DNA from 4 places in the Methylobacterium sp. NMS14P genome. Region 1 is predicted to be linked to each of the others. Evidence: predicted binding sites of a transcription regulator. Region 1 holds the regulator's gene; each other region holds the start of a gene.
What was found. The regulator LexA, encoded in region 1, represses DNA repair genes until DNA is damaged. The targets are predictions, from matches to a motif close to TGTTCNNNNTGTGTTCNG.
Positions count from the first base shown of each region.

Region 2: a site for LexA is predicted at 1,211-1,228, ahead of LOK46_RS13355 (LexA family protein). Genes of this name have one in related genera too.
Region 3: a site for LexA is predicted at 1,903-1,920, ahead of dinB (DNA polymerase IV). Genes of this name have one in related genera too.
Region 4: a site for LexA is predicted at 2,346-2,363, ahead of LOK46_RS19480 (PA0069 family radical SAM protein). Genes of this name have one in related genera too.

Region 1 covers NZ_CP087106.1:2,309,962-2,313,119, forward strand. Annotated here, with positions in the region: gene fae (formaldehyde-activating enzyme) at 1-21, opposite strand, end outside; gene LOK46_RS10965 (hypothetical protein) at 325-540, shown strand; gene LOK46_RS10970 (hypothetical protein) at 556-1,011, opposite strand; gene lexA (transcriptional repressor LexA) at 1,261-1,980, shown strand; gene LOK46_RS10980 (ComEC/Rec2 family competence protein) at 1,974-3,158, opposite strand, start outside.
Region 2 covers NZ_CP087106.1:2,801,069-2,804,226, reverse strand. Annotated here, with positions in the region: gene LOK46_RS13370 (hypothetical protein) at 313-471, shown strand; gene LOK46_RS13365 (hypothetical protein) at 474-722, opposite strand; gene LOK46_RS13360 (hypothetical protein) at 794-1,048, opposite strand; gene LOK46_RS13355 (LexA family protein) at 1,246-1,698, shown strand; gene LOK46_RS13350 (Y-family DNA polymerase) at 1,695-3,023, shown strand.
Region 3 covers NZ_CP087106.1:1,901,201-1,904,358, forward strand. Annotated here, with positions in the region: gene pabB (aminodeoxychorismate synthase component I) at 1-75, opposite strand, end outside; gene rimO (30S ribosomal protein S12 methylthiotransferase RimO) at 440-1,801, shown strand; gene dinB (DNA polymerase IV) at 1,944-3,026, shown strand.
Region 4 covers NZ_CP087106.1:4,110,914-4,114,071, reverse strand. Annotated here, with positions in the region: gene moaB (molybdenum cofactor biosynthesis protein B) at 1-111, shown strand, start outside; gene LOK46_RS19490 (amino acid permease) at 121-1,569, opposite strand; gene LOK46_RS19485 (hypothetical protein) at 1,704-2,234, opposite strand; gene LOK46_RS19480 (PA0069 family radical SAM protein) at 2,393-3,158, shown strand, end outside.

The sequences.
Region 1 (3,158 bases):
GCGGAACCAGATCTCTTGCATGTTCGAACTCCACCTGATCGGAGCCCGGGGGAGACATCATCGGCGGGCTTGCGTCAATCGGTTCCGCGCCGGCCGACCCCGTCCAGGACGCCGATCATCGAGCGGGGCGATCGGGGCACCCGACGGGGGCGCAGGGCCCCCGTCTCGGCCAGCACGAACCACGAGCCCGAGGTCCGCGGCCTTGAGGTAAGCGGACAGGCGAGGCAGGGAAGCGCTGGGCACGGCTCGGGAACAGTCCCGAGCACGGGCGGTTTCGGCGGGCGCCTGAGGCGTTTTCCCGGGGCAGGCGGGGAGGAGTGTGAGATGGCGGAGAGCACGGATCGGGGCTCCGGCTGGAGCCTGCAGGCGAGCGCCGTGCCCGACGGGGTGCGCCTGGAGCTCGCCCTCGCCGACCTCGGCGGCGCGCCGGTCACCGCCGCGATCGTGCTCGACCGGGCGGAGGCCCGGGCCTTCGCCCGCGCCCTGCTGGCCGCCGCCGGCGACGCGGCGGAACGGACCTTCCCGAAGCCCGGCGCCTGACGCGCCGCCGGCCGGTCAGCGCACCCCGAGGCCTGGATTGCGGCCCGGCAGGCGGGGGACCACCGTGCCGCGCTTCTCGACCGGCGCGTCGCAGGCGTAGGCGAACTCGGTCTTCAGCGGATCGAACACGGTCTCGCCGGTGATCCGGCAATCCTCGCGCACGGTCTCGTCGAGATAGGCCCGGGCGGCGGTGCGGAAGCGCTTCACCCGGGTGGCGTCCGGCTCCGGATCGATCCGGACCTCGCTCAGATTGCAGCCGGTATACTCGCGCAGAGCGTTGGACACGATCAGCATCCGGCGCAGCTGCCGGTTGTCGTAGACCTCGTAGGGCTCCTTGCAGCCGATCGTCACGACCTGAGGGGTGAGCGCCACGTAGTTCCGCGAGATGTAGGAGAACCCGGTGGTGCAGCCGGCGAGGCCGAGGCCGAGGGCGGCGAGGCCGAGGGGCAGCAGAGCAGCGGGTCGTCGCATCCGCGTCATTCCAAGAGGGTCCCAGCCCGCGCCCCGGATCCGCCGCCTTCCCGGCGGGGCACCGCGTTGCATTGAAACGGCTCCGCTTGCGCCGTCAATGCGTTTCTCGACCTTCTCCCGCGGGCGCGCCGCGGCGCGCCGAGCGTGGCGGTACCGCTCTTGCAGAACACTTGCGGAACGTTTAACCTGTTCGTGATTTGTTTCGGAGACCGTCACGTGGCGGTCCGCCAAGCCGCGAGTCCCCCGTCGATGCTCACGCGCAAGCAGCTGGACCTCCTGCGATTCATCCAGAGCCGGATGCAGGAATGCGGTGTCCCGCCGTCGTTCGACGAGATGAAGGATGCCCTCGATCTCAAGTCGAAATCCGGCATTCACCGGCTGATCACGGCGCTCGAGGAGCGCGGCTTCCTCAGGCGCCTCCCGAATCGGGCGCGCGCCATCGAGGTGATCCGGATCCCCGAGAGCCTGACGCAGGCGGCTCCGGCCCCCGTCGAGCCGCGCCGCTTCACGCCGAGCGTGGTCGAGGGCGGCAAGTCCAAGCAGCCGCCGGCCCCGGCGAGCACGCGGATGATCGACGAGTCCGGCCGCGCCATCTCGATCCCCGTCATGGGCCGGATCGCGGCCGGCACGCCCGTCTCGGCGATCCAGAACCAGAGCCACGCCATCACCCTGTCGCCGGACTTCGTGGCCGGCGGCGAGCACTACGCCCTCGAGGTGCGCGGCGACTCGATGGTCGAGGCCGGGATCCTGGACGGCGACCTCGTGGTCATCCGCAAGCAGGACACCGCCAATACCGGCGACATCATCGTGGCGCTGATCGACGACGAGGAGGCGACGCTCAAGCGCCTGCGCCGCCGCGGCTCCTCGATCGCCCTTGAGGCCGCCAACCCGGCCTACGAGACCCGCGTGCTCGGGCCCGACCGGGTCCGGATCCAGGGTCGCCTCGTCAGCCTCGTCCGCCGCTACTGAAGCGGCTCGGCCGGCGCGTCGCCGGGGGCGAGCTCTCCGCCCGGCGCGGCGTCGGCCTCCGACGGCGCGGCTGCCCCGTCCTCCGCGGCGCGGCCGCCCGGCTCGGCGGAGACCGGCCGCGATGGTCCCGGTCCGCGTCCTGGGACCGACCGCCAGGGCACCGCGCGCCCGTCGTCGCGGGCGTAGCGCGCGGCGAAGCCGTCGCCGTCGGTCCGGAGGGCCACGGCCCCGCGGGCGGCGAGGGCCCGCCGGTCGATCACCAGGGGGCCCGTGCAGGTCGGAGGCGCCGCCAGGAAGGTGATCAGCACCGCGGCGCGGGCGCAATCCTCCGGGAAGGCGCGCCGGTCCCGGACCAGGGCGACCGCCCGCCCGTCCGGCAGCCGGGCGGTGCAGCCGAGCCTGTCGCAGCGCCCGCTGCCCGACCGGACGATCAGCCCCGCGGGCCGCCGCCCGTCGCCGTCCGCCTTCAGCCACTGTTCGAGGACGAAGCCGGAGGGGCTTCCGAGGGGCGCGAGCCGACCGTCCGGACCCCGCACCGCGGCTCCCGCGCCCTGCCGGTCGACGTAGAGGTCGTAGCGGTCGGGCCGGGCCGCGAGGGCGAGCCCGAGCAGGACCGGCGGCACGGCGAGCCAGCGCAGGCGCGAGGCCGGCAGTGTCGCCAGCAGCAGGCCGGCGGCCAGCAGGGCCAGCGCCGCGGTGCCGAAGGCCGGTAGCACCAGGATCGCCCGCTCGAACCCGGCGATCCAGTCCGAGATCGCCAGCATGCCGGCCACCGCCTGCCCCATCAGCCACCAGACCGGCCGGTCGAGGGCGAAGGGATAGGCGAGGCAGCCGATCACCGCGGAGGGCATCACCACCAGGGAGACGCGCGGCAGGGTCAGGGCGTTGCCGACGAGGCCGAAGGGCTGGACCGTCTGGAAGTGGTAGGTGGCGAAGGGCGCGGTCGCGACCTGCGCCACCAGGGTCGTGGCCAGGGTCCCGGTGATCGCCGACAGTCCGGTCCCGACGAGGCGGCCGATCCGCCCGGCACCCGGGCGCACGAACAGCCGCCCGTCGATCAGCCGGGCGCAGGCGATCAGCCCGGCCACGGCGCCGAAGGACATCTGGAAGCTCGGGCCGAGCAGGCCCTCCGGCTCCCGGGCCAGGGCGATCAGCGCCGCGAGGGCGAGGTTGCGCAT
Region 2 (3,158 bases), 490 kb from region 1:
GACATTCTGCTCGTAGCGTTTGCGACGCCAGTGTTTATCGTAGCCGTTGCTCCCAGTTCAACATCGCTATGCAGTTCTTATGTCGGCTAACCCCGTCCCTACCGACCTCCCGCCCGCCGTCGCCACCTGGCGCGACCAGATCGAGCGCCTGTCCGAGCACGCCTCGCCGTGCCGGTATCTGACACCGACGCGATGGGCGGCGATGCGCGTGAACGCGTTGGCCTTCATCGACCAGCACGGCACCGAGGCGCACCGGCTGGGCTGGACCGCGCCGCAGCTCTTCGGCGCTATCCGGAGCATGGCTTCCTGCGCGTGGAGTATGCCGGCGCGCTGATGGTCAACGACAGCCCGGTGATCGGCGTCGAGCAGGACCGGATCGTGTTCGATCGATTCTCCGGCTACCGCACCAAGCCCGGGCAGACCTGGGGGCCGCCCGTCTGGGAGTTCGCAGCGCGTGGAGTGGCGCGGTAGGGCTATTCTACTTCGGCGAGTTCCTCGCCATCCTTCACGCCCAGCGCAGCTTTCTCCGCGAGCAGCGTCGCTAACGCGGACCGGATGCGATCGCCCTGCTCCGTGTAGGGCAGCTCGGCTGCGTCGAGCAGCGCGTCGCGATACCTCGTCTGGATCGCCGCAAGCTGCGTTGGTAGGCCGAGCTTGCGGGGCGACTTCTCGGCGACCTTCGCCTTGACCGGCTTCTTCTTGGCGGACGTTTTTCCAGGCATGCCGACCCAAGCTGGATGGAGGCTGGCGGTTCCCTCTCTTCCGAGCTCGGGATCATAGCCAATCGGTCACTCTACCCGCCCTGCAGGCTCTCAGCGAAGTCGTCAGGGATCTCGCCGCACTGGCCGAGGATCGTGACGCCCTCCAGCTCGCCGGTCTCGTCGTCGGCCACGACCTTCAGCGCCGCCGCGCCCGGCATCCGCTTGGCCAGGTTCTCGGCCTTCTTGATCGCGCCGCTCTCGGTCTGCGCGGGTTCCTGCCGGGCCGGCCGCAGTCGCTTCCGATGCAGTTCGAAGGGTTGCACCACGAACGCCGTCTTCATCGTCATCGTCGTCTCCCGCCCGCTCCGACACGCCAAACGCTGTTCGCCGACCGCGCGAGGCGCGTAACGCTCGGCCGTGACTGACGTTTTCGACCCGAGTTCACATTCGTCCACCGGCGCGGAAGAAACATTCTGCGCGCAGATTGAACACGGCCCGCCCATCAGCTTTGTTCCTTATTCGTTCTAACACGGCGGAGCCGCGGGTGCACCTCAATCGGGTCGACGAACTGCTGATCCACAGCCCCGATGCCGTCCGCGTGCCTCTGATCGGGCAGGCTCTGTGCGCCGGCTTCCCGTCGCCCGCCGACGACTTCCTGGAAGGCGCGCTCGAGCTGCCCCGCTGGCTCGTGCCGAACCCGCCCGCGACCTTCCTGTGGCGGATCAGTGGCTCGTCCATGGAGGGTGCCGGCATCTACGACCGCGACCTCGCCTGCGTCGATCGCAGCCTCAAAGCGGGCCACGGCAGCATCGTCGTCGCGGCTGTCGACGGCCAGATGAGCTGCAAGCGCCTCGTGATGGACGGCAACGTCGCCCGGCTCGCCTTCTGCAACTCGGAGCTGCCCGCCTTCGCGGTCGACGAGTTTGGCGAAGGCGCAATCTGGGGCGTGGTCCGCTTCTCGATCCGCTGGCACGTCGCCCGCGGGCAGCTGTCGTGAGCACGCCCGAGGCCCGCCGGCGCGACCGGATCGGCGGCGGCCGCGCCGTGGCGCTGATCGACGGCAACAGCTTCTACTGCTCGTGCGAGCGCGTGTTCGACCCGAAGCTCGCCGCGGTGCCGGTGATCGTGCTCTCGAACAACGACGGCTGCGCCATCGCCCGCACCAGCGAGGCCAAGGCGCTCGGCATCAAGATGGGCGACCCGTACTTCAAGATCCGCGAGATGTGCCGCGCGCAGGGGGTGCGGGTGTTCTCGTCGAACTACACCCTCTACGGCGACATGTCGGGGCGGACCAACGCAGTGTACCGGCAGTTCAGCCCGCAGGTGGAGATCTACTCCATCGACGAGAGCTTCCTGAACCTGTCGGACATGGCGCCAGCCTTGCGGGTCGAGCTCGCGCGAGACCTGCGCGCCACGGTGCGGGCCTGGACCGGCATACCGACCTGCGTCGGCATCGGCCCGACCAAGACGCTGGCCAAGCTCGCCAACCACATCGCCAAGACCGTGCCGGTGCTGGAGGGCGTGTGCGACCTGACCGATCCGGTGGCCTACGCGCACTGGCTGTGTCGGATCGACGTCGCCGAGGTCTGGGGCATCGGGCGGGCGTCGCTGGCCAAGCTCCAGGCGATGGGCGTGGAGAGCGTAGCGGACCTGCGCGATCTCGACCCGCGGCCGGTGCGCAAGGGCCTGACGGTGGTCGGCGAGCGGATCATCTACGAGCTGCGTGGCGCGGCCTGCCTGCCGCTGGAGATGGTGCCGGCGCGGCGGAAGGGCTGCGCGGTGACGCGCTCGTTCTCGAGCCGGATCACCGAGCGGGCGGTGCTGGAGGAGGCGGTGGCGGCACACGCCACGCGGCTCGGCGAGAAGCTGCGGCGCGAGGGGCTGGGCACCAACCACGTGACGGTCTTCTACCACACGAGCGAGCACGACCGGGACGAGCCGATGCGCTCGGTCTCAACGACGGTGCAGCTGCCGGAGCACAGCTCGGACACGCTGGCGCTGATCAAGGCCGCGCGGCACGGCGTGGCGCGGACCTGGCGCGAGCCGGGCGAGCGGCCGTGGCGGTACTCGAAGGCCGGGATCGTCACGAACGACCTCGTGCCGCTGTCGCACAGCCCGCGGGCGCTGATCGGCGCGTTGGACCGCGAGCGGTCGGGCCCGCTGATGGCGGCGATGGACGCGTGCAACGCGCGCTGGGGCCGGGGCGCGGTGGTTCCGGCACGGGCGGGGCTGGTGAGCCGGCGGGACTGGACCACGAAGTTCGAGATGCGCACGCCGCGCTACACGACGCAGGTCAGCGAGCTGCCGGTCGCCTACGCCTGAGGGGGCGCATCGCCGGCTTTCCACCACCGGGTGACGTTCCGGCGCAGCTCGCTGACCGCGAGGCCGTCGGCCTTCAGGCGCGCCAAGGCCCGAGCGGCGTGCATACCGCGCTCCCGGCCGGGGATACCTGCACGC
Region 3 (3,158 bases), 410 kb from region 1:
GGCGAGCCCGGGCAGGGCGCGCAGCCGGGCCGCCGCCGCGACGGGATCGATGAAGGGGATCTCTCGGGTCCACATGACCGGGTTCGGGGCCGTTATCCTCGGGCTGCGCGTCGTCCGCTGCCGTCGCACAGGCGATGCCGCGGGGGAAGCGGCAGTTCCACGCAGGCCCCGCCGCCCCGCGCGGGCGGGCCGTGTCCGGGGCGCAGGGCGACGCCGCCCTGGGCTGATGTGGGGTCTGAGGAGCCCGTCGTAAAGCTCTGCTGTAACGGCAGGATCGACGGCCGGGCCCAGGCTCGCGCGCAGGGCCGGTCACCCCTGCGGCGGCCGGCCTCGCGCGGAGGCGCGGGACCCTGTATAGGAGCGCGACCCCGAATTCCTGGTCCCGCGCGCCGGGCGGCCGATCGCCGGTCGCCCTGCCGGACCGTCCGACCCGAATGCCATGACCGCCACGCCCGCCCCCCGCGGCCCCGCTCCCGGCGCCGCCCCCAAGATCACGGCCCCCAAGATCTCGTTCGTCTCGCTGGGCTGCCCGAAGGCGCTGGTCGATTCCGAGCGGATCCTCACGCACCTGCGCGCCGAGGGCTACGAGCTGGCTCGCCGGCACGACGGCGCCGACGTGGTGATCGTCAACACCTGCGGCTTCCTCGATTCGGCCAAGGCGGAGTCGCTCTCGGCGATCGGCGAGGCCATGGCGGAGAACGGCCGGGTCATCGTCACCGGCTGCATGGGCGCGCAGCCGGAGGAGATCCGCGAGAAGTACCCCGACCTCCTCGCGGTGACCGGGCCCCAGGCCTACGAGTCGGTGGTGGCGGCCGTCCACGAGGCGGTGCCGCCGGCCCACGACCCGTTCCTCGACCTCGTGCCGCCGCAGGGGATCAAGCTCACCCCGCGCCACTACGCCTACCTGAAGATCTCGGAAGGGTGCAGCAACCGCTGCAGCTTCTGCATCATCCCGAGCTTGCGCGGGAACCTCGTCAGCCGCCCCGCCGCCGACGTGCTGCGCGAGGCCGAGAAGCTGGTGAAGGCCGGCGTGAAGGAGCTGCTGGTCGTCAGCCAGGACACCAGCGCGTACGGCGTCGACATCCGCTACAGTGAGAGCCCGTGGCAGGACCGCCAGGTCCGCGCGAAGTTCTACGACCTGACCCGGGAACTCGGCGAGCTCGGGGCCTGGGTGCGGCTGCACTACGTCTACCCCTACCCGCACGTGGACGAGGTCATCCCGCTGATGGCCGAGGGCAAGGTGCTGCCCTACCTCGACATGCCGCTCCAGCACGCGAGCCCCTCCGTGCTCAAGCGCATGCGCCGCCCCGGCAACCAGGAGCGCCAGCTCGACCGGATCCGCAGCTGGCGGCAGACCTGCCCGGACCTCGCGATCCGCTCGACCTTCATCGTCGGCTTCCCCGGCGAGACCGAGGCCGAGTTCGAGGAGCTGCTGGCCTGGCTCCAGGAGGCGAAGCTCGATCGCGTCGGCTGCTTCGAGTACGAGCCGGTGGCCGGCGCCACCGCCAACGCGCTGGGCGACCTCGTGCCGCCGGCGGTGAAGGCCGAGCGCAAGCGCCGGTTCATGGAGACCCAGAACGGCATCGCGCTCCGGCTGCAGCGGGCCAAGGTTGGCAAGCGGTTGCCCGTCATCGTCGATTCCGTCGAGGGCGGGGTCGCGCGGGGCCGGTCCAAGGCCGACGCGCCGGAGATTGACGGCACCGTCCACGCCGCCTTCCGGCGCCCGGTGCGGGTCGGCGACATCGTCACCGTGAAGATCGACCGGGCCGAGGCCTACGACCTCTACGGCAGCGTCGCCTGACGCGGAACACCGTCGCCGCGCCCGCGATGGCGGGCGCGGGCCGGACTCCTGTTGACGCCGCGCCCGGCGCGGCTTGACCCAGCCGTCCCGCCGCGGTCATTCAGAACAGAGCGGGAACTGGCGGCGGATCTCCGAGGCGGCGATGGATCCGGAGGTCGCGCTCCGAAAGATCATCCACATCGACATGGACGCGTTCTACGCCTCCGTGGAGCAGCGCGACGACCCGTCCCTGCGCGGCCTGCCGCTGGCGGTGGGCGGCTCGCGGGAGCGCGGCGTCGTGGCGGCGGCGAGCTACGAGGCGCGCAGGTTCGGCGTCCGCTCGGCCATGCCGTCGGCCACCGCCCGCCGGCTCTGCCCGGACCTGCTGTTCGTGAAGCCGCGCTTCGAGGTCTACCGGGCGGTCTCGGAGGAGATCCGCGCGGTCTTCGCCCGGCACACGGCCGTCATCGAGCCAGTGGCCCTGGACGAGGCCTATCTCGACGTCACCGAGAACCTCCTGGGACTCCCGACCGCCACGGCCGTGGCGAGGGCGATCCGGGCCGAGATCCTGGAGCGCACCGGCCTGATCGCCTCGGCCGGGGTCTCGTACAACAAGTTCCTCGCCAAGGTGGCGTCCGACCACAGGAAGCCCGACGCCCTGTTCGTCATCACCCCCGCGATGGGGCCGGACTTCGTGGCGGCGCTGCCGATCGGCCGGTTCCACGGCGTCGGCCCGGTCACCGAGGCGAAGATGAAGCGGCTCGGGATCGAGACCGGGGCGGACCTGCGCGCCTGGACGCCGGAGCGCCTGCGCGAGACCTTCGGCTCCGCGGGCGCCTACTACCACGCCGTCGCCCGCGGGATCGACGCGCGGCCGGTCCGCGCCCACCGGGTGCGCAAGTCGATCGGGGCGGAGACCACCTTCTCGGACGACACCGCCGCCTTCGAGGTCCTGGCCGCCCGGCTGGCGCCGCTGTTCGACAAGGTCTGGGCGGGGGCCGACGCCAAGGGCATGCGCGCCCGGACCGTGACCCTGAAGCTCAAGTTCTCGGATTTCGCCCAGGTCACCCGGGCGAGGTCGCTGCCCGTCCCCGTCGCCGACCGGGCCGGGCTGGAGCGGATCGGCCTCGACCTGCTGGCCGGCCTGTTCCCCCTGCGGCGCAGCGCGCGGCTGATCGGGGTATCGCTGTCGGGCTTCGCGCAGGACGCGCCCGAGGCGCCGCTCCAGCTCGGGCTGGCGCTCTGACACGGCCTCCGGGGCAGGCCCACGCTCCGTCATCACGGGCGCGGTGAAGTGACTCAGGGCAGCAGGACATCGGTCGGCGTGGCGCTGCCCTGGATTGCTTCGCTCCACGCGCAACGACGACGGTGGGGGAGC
Region 4 (3,158 bases), 1.8 Mb from region 1:
GACGGGATCCTCGCCCAGCAGCTCGACTACCGGCACCGGCCCTGCAACTTCGTGGAGATCATGCCGCGCCTCGACGAGCACCTGCGGCGCGGCGCGAGCCTCACGGTGTGACGCCGCGCGCTACGCGAGATTCCCCTCCTTGCGGCGCAGGACCGAGTGCTTGCGGCCGTAGAAGAAGTACACGACGAGGCCGATCGCCATCCAGATCACCAGCCGCAGCCACGTGTCGAGGGGCAGGCCGATCATCAGGAGCAGGCAGGACAGGATGCCGAGGATCGGCACGACCGGCACGGCGGGCGCCCGGAACGGCCGCTCCATGTGGCGCTCGGCCCGCCGCAGGTAGAGCACCGAGCCGCAGACGAGGATGAAGGCGGCGAGCGTGCCGATGCTGACCATCTCGCCGAGGATGTGGATCGGCACCAGGGCCGCCACCAAGGCGACCGCGGCCCCGATGAGCGCCTGGCTGCGATACGGCGTCTGGTAGGTCGGGTGGACGTGGGAGAACATCTTCGGCAGCAGGCCGTCCTGCGCCATGGTGAAGAAGATCCGGCTCTGGCCGTAGAGCAGGACCAGGATCACGGTGGTCAGCCCGGTCAGCGCCCCGAGCTTGATCAGGAGGCTGAACCAGCCGATGCCGATCACGTCGACGCCCTTGGCGATCGGGTCCGGGACGTTCAGCTCCTTGTAGGGCACGAGCCCGGTCAGCACGGCGGCGACGAGCACGTACAGGATCGTGCAGACCGCCAGCGAGCCCAGGATGCCGATGGGCATGTCCTTCTGGGGTTTGCGCGCCTCCTGGGCGGCGGTCGAGACCGCGTCGAAGCCGATGAACGCGAAGAACACCACGCCCGCGCCGCGCAGGACGCCGCTGTAGCCGTAATGTCCGAAGGTCCCGTCGTTGTCCGGGATCAGCGGGCTCCAGTTCGCGGCGTCGACATGGCCCCAGCCCAGAACGATGAAGGCGACCACGACGGTGAGCTTCACCGCGACCATGATGTTGTTGAAGCGCGCCGATTCCTTCGTGCCCCGCATCAGCAGGATCGTGATCAGCGCCACGATCAGCACGGCCGGCAGGTTGAACAGCGCGGTCCCGCCGCCGTCGATCGGCGTGCCCGGCGCGTTGGCGAACTGCGCCGGGATCACGATCCCGACGTTCTTCAGGATGCTGGTCACGTAGCCCGACCAGCCGACCGCCACGGTCGCGGCGCCCATGGCGTATTCGAGGATCAGGTCCCAGCCGATCAGCCACGCGAAGAACTCGCCGAGCGTCGCGTACGTGTAGGTGTAGCTCGAGCCGGCGACCGGGATCAGCGCGGCCATCTCGGAGTAGCAGAGGCCGACGAAGGCGCAGGCGATGCCGCCGAGCACGAAGGACAGCATGATCCCCGGCCCGGCATACTGGGCCGCGGCGGTGCCGGTGAGGACGAAGATGCCGGCGCCGATGATCGCCCCGATGCCCATCGCGGTGATCGAGAGGGCGCCGAGCGATTTCGAGAGCTGCTGCTCGCCCTCTCCGCTCTCGACGATGTCGTCGACCGACTTGCGCCCCATCAGGCCCGACGAATCCATGGCACCATCCTTCTAGGTCGGGGTGGTTCAGCGCGGGTCAACACGGCCGGAGGCGGCGACGTTTCTGCCGCGCTTCCAGAATTGTAGAGGCGAATCGACCGACAACAACGTGAGCCGGCGCAAGATTCTTCCGCTCAGGCGCGCTCGATCCGCGCGATCAGCGGCCTGACCTTGAGGCGACCCGCGAACGCGCCCTCGGCGCGCAGGGCCTCGCGCCGGACGACGTCGCCGGCCCGGGCCTGCCGGGCGCCGGCGACGGTCTCCGCGCGCCTGACGAGGCGGCCGAGCCAGCTCCCGGCCGGGCGGTGCAGGCGGCCGAGCGCCGTCTCCGGCCGCGCCGTCCCGACGAAGCGGTCGAGGGTGCGGATCCAGCCCTCGGCCGGGACGTCGCCGGCCTCCAGGCACAGGATCCAGTCCCGCCGGGCCGCGGCGGCGCCGACCGCGTAGGGATTGCCGCCCCGGTGCAGCACCAGGGTCGCGCCCGTGGCCTCGGCGACGGCGGCCACGGCCTCGCTCTCGCGGCCCGCGACGATCACCGCGTCGCCGACGAGACCGCCGGCCACGCCCGAGACGAGCACGCTGAGCGTGTCGGCCAGGCGATCGATCGCGTCCGGATCGGCCGGGTCGGCCAGATAGGTCACCGCGGAGAGCATGAGCGGGCGCATAGACGATTCTGCGGCGCCGTAAACTGCCCCGCCGCATCCGCGTGGACGCACCGTCGCCCGGACGGGCTGCAGGGCCGCATTTGCCTGAAAAAAAGGCGCTCGCTGGCGACGTGTTCGCTCTATGTTCTTTACCGGATCCGAGAGGGAGACGAGCGGCCATGGTGGACACGCGCGACGGGACCGCGTCCGGGGCCGTGACGCGACTCGGCCCGAGCGCCGCGGACCCGGCCGCCCGGCGCGGGCGCGGCGCCACGGCCAACCCGACGGGCCGGTACGAGTGCGCCCGGCGCGAGGCGTTCCACGACGGGGCCTGGATCGCGGACGCCCCGGCGCCCCTGCGCACGCAGGTCACGCCGGAGCGGTCCGCCCGGATCATCGCCCGCAACAGCTCGCCCGACATCCCGTTCGATCGGTCGATCAATCCGTACCGGGGCTGCGAGCACGGCTGCATCTACTGCTACGCGCGCCCCACCCATGCCTGGCTCGGCCTGTCCCCGGGGCTCGACTTCGAGTCGCGGATCTTCACCAAGCCGGACGCCGCGCGGCTCCTCGCCCGCGAGATCGCCGCGCCGGGCTACCGGCCCGAGACGATCGCCCTCGGCACCGCCACGGATCCCTATCAGCCGGTCGAGCGGGAGCACCGGCTCACCCGCGCGGTGCTGGAGGTGCTGCGGGAGGCCCGCCACCCCGTCAGCATCACCACCAAGTCGGACCTCGTGCTGCGCGACCTCGACCTCCTGGCCGAGATGGCGGCGGACGACCTCGTGCTGGCGGCGATCTCGCTGCCGACGCTGGATCCGGACCTCTCCCGCCGCCTCGACCCGCGGGCGCCGCGGCCGGGCAAGCGGCTCGCGGCGATGCGGGCGCTGAGCGCGGCGGGGGTACCCGTCATGGTCAACGTCTCGCCGATCATCCCCGGCCTGA